DNA from 2 places in the Shewanella sp. AS16 genome. Region 1 is predicted to be linked to the other one. Evidence: riboswitches for the same ligand, from Rfam matches in the RefSeq annotation. Region 1 holds a riboswitch; the other holds the start of a gene.

Region 1 (5,565 bases):
CGCTGGCGGCCCGCGGCCTGGGGCGGTTGATGCGTCTGGGTCCGGCTAGCCGAATCTCGGGCATAGGTTTTGTCACCCTGGCGCTTGGCTTGCATCTGTTGCTCTTGTGGCTGGCGCAGGCGTATTGGCGCCTGCCCGAGCGTCCGGTCGCGGCGGTCAAACCGCCCAAGATCCAGGCCTACCTCTTGTATGCACCCGCCGGCCAGGCCGTTCCCCCTGAGAGCCAAGCCGCCGAGACTCATGCCGCCGAGAACCAGGCCCAGGAGAGCCAAGTCGTCGAGACTCATGTTGCCGGGAGCCGGGCCACAGGGACCCGGCCGGCCGCAGAGACGCCAGCTGTTGAGCCCCAGACGATTGAAACTGAGCCTGCCGAGCCCGAGCCCGAGGCGCATTTTATCTATGATGTGGCCGCGCCGGCGCCGCCTCCGAATGAAGCTGAAGCTTGGGTGTTTTCCCCGCCTGAGACAGATACTAGGCTGCTGGTGCCTGAGGCCAGATTTACCCCGACACCCCCAAGAGACGCAGTGGCTCAGGACTTGTTCAGCCGGGATGCGTCCACCCTGAGTTATCTTCAGCGTCAACGCCGCCAGGCACTGGACACCTTGGTACGGCAGGAGGCGGATGCCTTTACCGCCAAGCGTTCCATGAGCGAGATGGATGCTGAGATGGAAGTGCTGCTGGTGCCCAATGCCGACGATTTCAGCAAAGCGACGACCCTGGGCAACAAACTGGATCCCAACCGTATCGTGCGCAAGGGCGATACCTGTTACCGGGTGGTCAAGGTGGGCAACCAACTTAACCCTTATGCGGAAAACCTGGGTTACCCCTTCGACTGCAGCGGCAAGAAGATGAACCAGGATATTCAGGATGCCATAGACGCCAGATGGGCGCAGATGCATGTCAAGCAGCACAAATAATGCCACTATTGCCATCTGTTTTATTCATTCATATACCAATTTTTTATAATTATGTTTATTTAAGTGTTGTTAAACAATATCTTATCGAATCTATTTTTTTGCTTTAACGTCTGTTAAGGCCGAGTAAATTTTCCTTGTTCATGGTTCAGGCTTCTGTCTATACTGAGGCACATCTTGTCGGAGTGCCTTAGGGCTGAGACCGTTCATTCGGGATCCGTTGAACCTGATCAGGTTAATACCTGCGAAGGAAACAAGCGTAATAACGCCAATGAAAGTCATGTAATGAAACTCATATGATGTTCGTTCCGGGCGCGTTTTCAAGCAACCGGATGAGCCGTGAAAACGGCCTCGAACCCAGAGGCGTTATTTTCGCAGCACAGGCACTGCCCGGCTGCGTCTGCTAATCAACCACTCAAGTCTCCAGACAAGCAACTCCAACTTACTCAGAAGTGAGATTGCTTATGTCAAATCGTCGTGAAACCCGTGCCCAGGCGCAAGCCTTTATCGATACCCTGAAACCTTTGCAGCACCCCAATTCCGAGAAAATCTATCTCGGCGGCAGCCGCGAGGATCTCCGCGTCGGCATGCGGCAGATACACCAGAGCCCGACCCTGATTGGCGGCAGCGAGAGTGCCCCCCTCACGGAGGAGAATCCACCGATAAGGGTCTATGACTGTGCCGGCGCCTATTCGGATCCGGCCGCAGACATCAATGTGCGTCTGGGGTTGCCCAAGCTGCGTGACGGCTGGATCGCCGAGCGCCAGGATACAGAGCGGCTAACGGTTGTAAGCTCAGAGTTTACCCAGCAGAGATTGGCCGACGACGGCCTGGATCACCTGCGTTTCGAGGCCTTGTCCCCGCCGCGCCGCGCCATTCCCGGCCGCTGTGTCACCCAGATGCACTATGCGCGTCAGGGCATCATCACCCCTGAGATGGAATACATAGCCATTCGGGAAAACATGGCCCGCGCCGAAGTCGCAGAAGGGGTGCTGACCCAGAAAGCCCAGGGCGAGGCCTTCGGGGCCGTCGTCGGTGAGCTGATCACCCCGGAGTTCGTCCGCGATGAAGTGGCCCGCGGCCGCGCCATCATTCCCTTGAATATCAATCATCCCGAAGCCGAACCCATGATCATAGGGCGCAACTTTCTGGTGAAGGTCAACGCCAACATAGGCAACTCGGCGGTCACTTCGTCCATCGAGGAGGAAGTCGAGAAGCTGGTGTGGTCGACCCGCTGGGGCGCCGATACCGTGATGGATCTCTCCACCGGACGTTACATTCATGAGACCCGCGAATGGATAGTGCGCAACTCTCCCGTGCCCATAGGCACAGTGCCCATCTACCAGGCGCTGGAGAAAGTCAATGGCGTGGCCGAAGCGCTCAACTGGGAGATCTTCCGCGACACCCTGATAGAGCAGGCGGAGCAGGGGGTGGACTACTTCACCATACACGCAGGCGTCTTGCTGCGTTACGTGCCCATGACCGCCAAGCGCCTGACGGGCATAGTCTCCCGCGGCGGCTCCATCATGGCCAAATGGTGCCTGAGCCACCACGAGGAGAGCTTCCTCTACACCCATTTCCGTGAGATCTGCCAGCTGTGCGCCGCCTACGACGTGTCCCTGTCTCTGGGGGATGGCATGCGCCCGGGTTGTATCGCGGATGCCAACGACGAGGCCCAGTTCGCCGAGCTGGAAACCCTGGGAGAGCTGGTCAAGATCGCCTGGGAATACGATGTCCAGACCATAATCGAGGGCCCTGGGCATATCCCCATGCAGCTCATCAAGGAAAACATGGACAAGCAGCTGGCCCATTGCGACGAGGCACCTTTCTACACCCTGGGGCCCCAGACCACGGACATAGCCCCAGGCTATGATCACTTCACCTCGGGCATAGGGGCGGCAATGATCGCCTGGTATGGCTGTGCCATGCTCTGCTACGTCACCCCCAAGGAGCATTTGGGGCTGCCCAACAAGGAAGATGTCAAGCAGGGGTTGATCGCCTATAAGATCGCCGCCCATGCCGCCGATATTGCCAAGGGGCATCCGGGCGCTCAGGTGCGCGACAATGCCTTGTCCAAGGCCAGGTTCGAGTTCCGCTGGGAAGATCAATACAACCTGGGGCTGGATCCCGATACCGCCAGGGCCTATCACGACGAATCCCTGCCCCAGGAGTCGGCCAAGGTGGCCCATTTCTGCTCCATGTGTGGCCCCAAGTTCTGCTCGATGAAGATCACCCAGGAAGTGCGCGACTATGCCGCCGCCCAGGAGGCGCAAACCCTCACGCAACACATCTCCGTGACTCAGCCCGGTGATCAGGCCGGGTTAGCGGCGGCGATGGCGCAGAAGGCGGCGCAGTTCAAGGCCTCGGGCGCGGCCATCTACCACCCGGTAGGCGAGCTTGCGGATCCCCTGGCACTCGAGTCGGAGCAATAACCTATGGCAAGCAAAGCCCCGGCCCCTATGCCGGCGGGTTCGCGACCCATAGTCTGGACCATAGCGGGTTCTGACTCGGGCGGCGGCGCCGGCATTCAGGCAGATCTGGCGACCATCCAAGATCTGGGCTGTCATGGCTGCAGCATCATCAGCCAGATCACCGCCCAGAGTTCGGTGGCGGTCAGCCTGGTCGAGTCCGTATCGGATGCCATGTTGCTGGCGCAGCTCGACACCTTGCTCGCCGACATGCCGCCCAGGGCCATCAAGATAGGCTTGCTCGGCCCAGGGCAGGTAAGTCTGCTGGCCCACTGGCTCGCCACCCGGTTAGCGGACTATCAGGCGCGCAGCCACACGTCAGTGGCCGTGATCCTGGATCCCGTGATGACGGCCAGCTGCGGTGACCCCCTGGGAACCCGGGCGCCGGCCGACGGCGCCAAGTTCGAGCCTTTCGCCGGTCTGCTCAGCCTCATCACCCCCAACTATGCCGAGCTGGCGCTGCTGGATGGCAGCCAGGTGGAGGACTTCGCCGGCTTCGAGGCCGCCGCCGCGCGCCTGGCCCAGCGGCTGCAGACCCGGGTGCTGGCCAAGGGCGGCGATGTCGCTGGCCGCTGGCTGGCGCAGGAGTCCTGCGACATACTGATCCTGGATGAAGTGGCGGGCAGCTCGCCGCTGCACCAGCATTGCCGCTTCAGTCTGACGAGCCCCAGGGTGGCGACGGCGGATCACCACGGCACAGGCTGTACCTTGTCTGCCGCCATAGCGTCGGCGCTCGCCGCAGGTTTTGTGCTGCAGGATGCCGTGGTGCTGGCCAAGGCCTATGTCAACGCGGGTCTGGGGCAGGGCTATGCCCCGGGCGTCGGTGCCGGGGTGTTGGGACGCAGCGGCTGGCCACAGCGTTTGAGTGATTTCCCCCGGGTGCGTTATCTCGACAGAGACAATCCCGCCCCCATGGCCTTTCCCCCCCTGCAACGGCCCATAGGCGTCTACCCCGTGGTGGACAGCCTGGCCATGCTGGAAACTTTGCTGCTGGCGGGCGTCGATACCCTGCAGCTGAGGTTGAAGACCGACACGGACTCTGGTTCTGACCCTGGTTCTGACTCCGGCTCAGGTTTAGGCGCAGGAACCAAAACCTGCATGACCCCGGCAGCCGGCGCCGCGCTGGAGGCGGACATAGTGCGCGCCATCGCCCTGGGGCGCGACCATCAAGCTCAGCTGTTTATCAACGATCACTGGCAACTGGCGTTGAAACACGGCGCCTACGGAGTGCATCTGGGCCAGGAAGATCTGGCCGGCGCCGATTTGAGTGCCCTGGCGCGGGCCGGGGTGGCGCTGGGGATCTCGAGTCATGGCTATTTCGAGCTGTTGCTGGCCCGGCAGTTGGCGCCTTCCTACATCGCCCTCGGGCACATATTCCCGACCAGCACCAAGAGCATGCCGTCGGCGCCCCAGGGGCTCGACAAGCTCAGGGCCTATGTGCGCCTGCTCGAGGGGCATTTCCCTCTGGTGGCCATCGGCGGCATAGACAGGCATAACCTGGCGGCCGTCAAAGCCACAGGGGTGGATGCCATCGCCCTGGTGCGCGCCGTCACCCAGGCAGAATCACCGGCCGCGGCCTATCTGGCCCTGAGCCTCGCCTGGTCGGAGGCGGTATGCCCATGACTCAGCGTCCGCCCGGGTCGCTGAGCGACAGGGACTTCATGCGTTATTCGCGGCAACTCCTCTTGCCGGAAGTGTCCGAGTCTGGGCAGCAAAGGCTGTTCGCCGCCCACATAGCCATCATAGGGCTGGGCGGCCTGGGACAATTGGCGGCTCAGTATCTGGCCGCCGCGGGTGTCGGCCGCCTGACCCTGATAGACGGCGACAGGATAGAGCTGTCCAACCTGCCGCGCCAGTTACTCTACTGCGAGGCGGATCTCGGCCTGTTCAAGGCCGAGGTGGCCGCCAACAAGCTGCAGGCGGCCCATGGCTGTCTTGCCTTGCGGCACCACTGCCTTGCATTCGATGCCGACAATGCCGGACACCTGTTGGCGCCCCTTGTGGCCGAGCCCCATGCCCTGGTGCTGGATTGCACCGACAACTTCCTGACCCGTCAGAGGGTAAACCAAGCCTGTATCGAGCGCCGCCTGAGCCTGGTCAGTGCTTCCGTGGCCCACTTCCAGGGGCAACTCTTCTGCCTCGACGGCCGCAGCTTAGCCGCCAGCGGCTGTTACCACTGCCTG
Region 2 (5,565 bases), on a different contig from region 1:
CAGCAGCAGGGCCCAGCAGGCGGCAAACACCCAATATATGTCTATGGCACTCGTCAGGGCAGCCCCGGCAGCGGGCGTGAGATGAGGGTGTCCGGTCAAGTAGTGGGCCGTCAGCCAATCCCGCTGTGCAACTGACAGCCCATGGCTGGCCAACACCCCAGCCAATTCGAACAGAGGATGGGAGGCGCAGGCATATTCAAAGTCGATGCAGACCAACTGATTGTTGCGCAACAGCAGATTATGGGGATTGAGATCCCTATGACAATACTGGTGGCGCAACAGGCAGGCGTCGAGTCGTACCAGCCAAGCATCAAGGTGCGGCGTCAGCGCCAGCAGCCGGCGGTGACGGGTCAGCCAGTCCGCGGCAGCGGCCCCTGCCGCCAGGCGTTGCAGCTTATGCAGGTATGCCTGCCACTGGCCCGCGACACTCATGTCGTTGGCCGGCAGCGGTAACGCTTGCAGCCGCTGCAACAAGCCGAGCAATTGGCCGGCGGCATCGGGCCGCAGCGGCTCGCTGCGACCGTCTCCGCTCGCAGGCACGGCGGCCGCCAAGGCCTCCCAGGGGGGGGAGGCCTGCGGAACATATTCACTCAGGTAATATTGATGGTCGTCGCTGACCCACAGGAGCGCCGGCGCCAGGCCCCCGGACTCGGCCAGTCGCCAGTTGGCGACTTCCTCGGCCCTGTTACACAGGAAACTGGATGCCCGGCTGTTGACCCTGAGCACCCAGGCCTGGGTGCCCGGTGCTTTGATGCCCTGTGCCTTGTTGCTCAATGCCCTGGTCTGCAGCAGGTAGTTGCTGTTGCTCAGTCCCTGGCTCAGCACCTCAACCCCGCTAACCTGGCTCAGGTAGTAGCGTGGCAAGGCGGCGAGCACCTGTGCCGGTAAGCCGGAGACGGGCAAGCTCAGTGGCCCTGTACGGCCAGAGACTGGCTCTGACGTTGCCGCAATGCACCGCGCCACAGGAAATAACCCCCGACAGCCAGGCCGACATAGAACACGAATAGCAAGGAGGTCAGCATCAGACCCTTGTTGAGGTAGAGGTAAATGGAGACGAGATCTATCACCACCCAGTAGAGCCAGTTCTCCAGTACCTTTTTCGCCACCAAATAGGTGGTCATCACGGCGAAACAGCTGGTCGCCGCATCGAGATAGGGAAAGGCCGCCTGGGTGTAGGTCGCCATCATGTGGCCCACGCCCAGGGAGAGCAGCGCGGTTCCCGCAATCAGGCTCAGGTGCGTCTTCAGCGGCCAACTGCTGACCTCGACCCCGGCATGCTGCTCGCCGCCCTGGCTCCAGAGCCAGTAACCGTAGACCGCCATCAGCATGTAATAGATGTTGAGCACTGACTCCATCAGCAGGGCCACCCGCCAGAAAAGCACTGTGTAGATGGCCGTGCTGGCAAAGGCCGCTCCCCAGCACCAGACATTGGCCTTCATCGCCAGCAAGAGGTAGGCCAAGGCCAATACCACGGCGAGCGCTTCCCAGGCGGTCATCAGCTGTACCTCGGCCGAAGCCGAACTCAGGGTGTCGACCAGGCTTAACCAGAATTCTGTCATGCTGTCTCTCTGCTTCTCGCTTATTTGTTTCTTACTTAGTCGCTTGTTTGTCTCTTAACTCGTCGCTTGCTTGTCGCTGGCCTTGAGCACAACAGCGACCTACTCGCTATGCGCCAAGTCGAGTTCACCGCCGATAAACTTACACACAAATACCGCCTTGCCCCACTTCTGGTGTGCCGCCGCCATCTCTTTGGCAAGCATGGCCATGACGTCCGGGTAGTCGCCGCACACCTGGGTCGCCATGGCGTTGGTGACCCTCTCTATGTTGGGGTAGGCATCGACCCGGGCGATGAACCACCTTATGGGGTCCAGGTAATTGTCTTGCAGCGGGTACATGCTGATTTCTGCCGTGAGTTTCATCTCTATCTCCGGATTGCGTGCTTTACTTTGGCCTGTGCCAGAACCGGCACAGGCCCCTTGTCGCCAACTCTGATGACCTTCAGCCCTACAGATAATCGTATCTGAAGCTGATCCCCAACTGCCTGGGATCACCGTAACGTATATATTGCTGCGATGCCCAGTCCAGGTTGGGTTCGTTGCCGAAGAAGAAACCACGCACGCCGTAGGCTTCATCCGTCAGGTTGCGGCCCCAGAGATACACGGACCAGCTGGGCGTTTGGTATCCGAGGCGGGCATTGACTAACCTATAGTCGTTCGAGACAGAGTCATTGCTGTCAGAATAGTAGAAGGCGTCCATCCCAGTCAGGTTCAGGTTGGCGAACCAGCCGGCGTCGCTATGCCAGGTGCCGCCCAACTGGTAATTATAGTTGGGGGCATGGGCGAGCTCACGCCCGGACAGATCGACCAGGCCGCCATAACCATCGTCATAGCTGTATTGGTCATATTTGGCCTTGAGCAAGCCAAGGGAGCCGTAGAGCTCCAGACTGCTGCTCAGATACCAGGTGGCTTCGGCTTCCAGACCATAGTTGGTCGAGCTGCTGGCATTGGCCGTGTACAACTGGAAATCGCCGCTGTTGGGAATTTGCACCGAGGCATCGACCTGTTGATCTTGTCTGTCCATGTAGAACACAGATACCCGGCTGGCGAGTGCGCCATCGAACCAGGAGCCGCTGTGGCCCAGTTCGTAATTGTACAAGGTCTCGGAATCGAAGTTGCGGTACTGGCTCAATGCCGCCGGCAGATCCATGTTGAAGCCGCCCGACTTATAACCGCGGGACACCTTGGCGTAGAGCATCTGATCCGATTCGAATTGATAGCTCACAGACACATGGCCGCCCCACAGGTTTTCCGAGGGCGAGAAACTGTTGTCGGCTTGCTTCGAATCATCCTGATAATCGCTCTGCCAATGCTCGAAACGCACACCGGCGGAATAGTGCCACTGGCCCAGGTAGGTATCCAGTTGGGCAAAGCCGGCCAGCTTGGTGGCGTTGTAATCGCTGTTGAGGTTGCTCACATCCAGGGGATCCGGACTGTAGCGCTGCTCTATCTGTAACGCATTGGCTTCGGACAAGCGATTGTAATAGCCGCCGAACAACCAGTCTGTGGTGCCGGCGAAAATCCGCCCTGCCTGGCTGGACAGCAATCTCAGCTCCTGGGTGAAATTCTGCCTGTCGGCGGTCTTGTCCCACCAATAATCATAGACACAGGGCGCACCATAACAGCTCAGGTTGGCCCAGTATTCGGGGTTGGCCCAGTCGCCGTCGTAGGCCTGACGCTGCTTGGTGTCGGCGAAGCTGGTGCGCGACTCAAGTGACCAATTGTCATTGGCCTGCCAAGTCACTTTCAGGCCAGCGGCCGTGGTGTCCTGGGTATCGACACCGGGTCTGTCCGAGTAGGTAGTGTCGCCGTTGCTGTCCAGGGACCAGGCATCATAGCCATTGTCAAAATTGCCCTGCAACAGGGTGAAATCCAGCTGCAGTGCATCCGTAGCGTACCAACGCAACTTGGCCTTGGCCGACAGCTCATCACGGGCATTGGTATCGTCGCGTCCCAGGTAGGCGTTGTCCATGAAACCATCTTCCTTATGGGAAGAAACAGACACCCGCCCAAGCAAGGTCTCGTCGGCATTCAAGGCGCCGCTGGCATAAGCCCCGGCGCTCCAGAGAGCGTCTGTGCCCAGGGTCAACTCGGCGCCGGCTTCCGTCACTGCGGTTGGCTCGGCACTCTTGAGGTAAATCGCCCCGGCCAATGCATTGCCCCCGAACAAAGTGCTCTGTGGGCCACGCAGCACTTCCACCTGCTCTATGTCAAACAGATTGGATGCCATGCCCAGGCCGGACAAGTCAATGTCATCGATGAAGAAGCCGACCGAAGAGTTGGGCGCGCCCTGGTATTCTTCCTGATCGCCGACACCGCGAATTTGGAAATACCTGGCCCTGGAGCTGCCGCCGGACCAGTTCATGTTGGGAATGGCATTGAGCACATCCTGGAAGTTTTGCCCGCCATCGTCCAGCAAGCGCTGGCGATCCAGGACGCTGAGACTCGCAGGTACGTCTTCGATGGAGGTGGCACGAAAGTCGGCGGTCACAACCATGACGTCCATTTTTTCTTCGGGAAGGGTTTCGGTGAGCGTGGCGGTTTGCGCCAGTGCGGCCGGAGACAAGGCGGCTAAGATAGCCAGTGACAGCACAGACTCGGGTTTCAGGGTAAACATAGGACCTCAAATATTCAGTTTGAGATCCGGCAAAGTGTAAGCGATTCAGAAGTGCGCAATTGACAGGCCCATTCCTACGCCGGTATTAGCCGGATCAGGTTCTAAGGGTTCATCGTTCGACATCTCAGTTCGGTGCTTGGCACAGAACACCCCTTGGCGCCGGCAAGTATACCCGAGTTAGGCAACAAGATGACAGGTTTGTATCACCTTGATGTGGAACTCATTGCGGCAAAAAACAAAACGCCGGCAAAGCGGCGTTTTTATCTTCAGTTGGCCACCAACGACAGGGCCTGCCTCAGTTGGAGATGGCTTCCCTGACATAGACTTCGAAGGCGACCGCATTGGCATTGGGTGCCAGCGCATTGACCTGCAGCTGCTGCTTGCCATGCAGCTTGAGCGGCTTCCAGCTGCCGGCCTCCCCTTCCAGGCTATAACCGCCGGCATCGAACCAGGTGAACTTGTACTGCAAATGCAGATCTGTGCCTACCTTGCTGGCAACGACCGCCGAGCCTTGCAACAGTCCGGCCTGCAGCCTGCTGCCGGCATGCTCGACCGCCACCTGGCGGGCCAGGCCGGCATTGTCTACCCTGACGTCGCCGGCGGAATTCACTGCGACCCCGGCGGTATGGGGGGCACAGGCGCTTAAGCCAACCAAGGCGGATGCCGCCATGGCCGCCAATAACAGATATGTCGCTTTCATCTCTACTCTCCCTGTTTGCTTAGCTTGCTCGATACACTAGTCGACCAGGAAGTGAGCCCTGGCGGTAGCGATCAACTGTTTGCGGTTGGTCTGCCAACAATTGATGTTGACGTTGGCGACCCTGCGTCCCTGACGGGTGATGCGGCATTCGGCGAAGGTATCCTTATGATAGCCGGCCCTCAGGTAGTCGATGGAGAAATCCACCACCTTAGGCACCTTGGAGGTCTGCATGAACACCATCAGCTGGACTATCGCCGACATCTCCATGAACCCGGCTATCACCCCGCCGTGGATCGCCGGCAACACGGGATTGCCTATGTTGTCGTCCTTGGCCGGCAATTTAAACACCAGCTCATCACCGAAACGCTCCACCGCCATGCCGACAAACTTGGCATAGGGCACATGCTCCAGCAGGTGACCGAAATCGTTCAGCTCTGTGGCGCGTTTGACTATGCCCTTGACATCCAGCGGGCCTTTCACATCCAGGGCGGGATGGGACTGGGTCACGCTGGCCTCGTTGGCCTGGCCCTTGTCGCCGTCCTTGCCCATCAGGGCCTTGCGAAACTCATCGCCGACCATCTCAGGGCTGATGCGCATGAAGGACCCCACGGCATGGGCTATGGGATCGTCTATGCTGTCCTGGTAGGCGATCGCCCGGGTGAAGGCGATGCTGGAGGCCAGCTTATAGCATT

The links. Region 1 has a riboswitch for thiamine pyrophosphate ahead of thiC (phosphomethylpyrimidine synthase ThiC). Riboswitches for the same ligand answer to the same signal wherever they lie in the genome.
Region 2: it holds a riboswitch for thiamine pyrophosphate, as region 1 does, so the genes downstream of both, LZP73_RS01170 (TonB-dependent receptor) here and thiC (phosphomethylpyrimidine synthase ThiC) in region 1, are expected to answer to the same signal.

What each region holds. Positions count from the first base shown of each region.
Region 1 covers NZ_JAKCLK010000006.1:15,286-20,850, reverse strand. The annotation lists gene LZP73_RS14565 (hypothetical protein) at 1-917, shown strand, start outside; TPP riboswitch at 1,086-1,184, shown strand; gene thiC (phosphomethylpyrimidine synthase ThiC) at 1,379-3,346, shown strand; gene LZP73_RS14555 (bifunctional hydroxymethylpyrimidine kinase/phosphomethylpyrimidine kinase) at 3,350-5,005, shown strand; gene LZP73_RS14550 (HesA/MoeB/ThiF family protein) at 4,996-5,565, shown strand, end outside.
Region 2 covers NZ_JAKCLK010000001.1:240,933-246,497, forward strand. The annotation lists gene LZP73_RS01155 (phosphotransferase) at 1-903, opposite strand, end outside; gene pnuC (nicotinamide riboside transporter PnuC) at 906-1,559, opposite strand; gene LZP73_RS01165 (hypothetical protein) at 1,659-1,919, opposite strand; gene LZP73_RS01170 (TonB-dependent receptor) at 2,005-4,173, opposite strand; TPP riboswitch at 4,228-4,337, opposite strand; gene LZP73_RS01175 (YcfL family protein) at 4,469-4,873, opposite strand; gene LZP73_RS21515 (PaaI family thioesterase) at 4,910-5,565, opposite strand, start outside.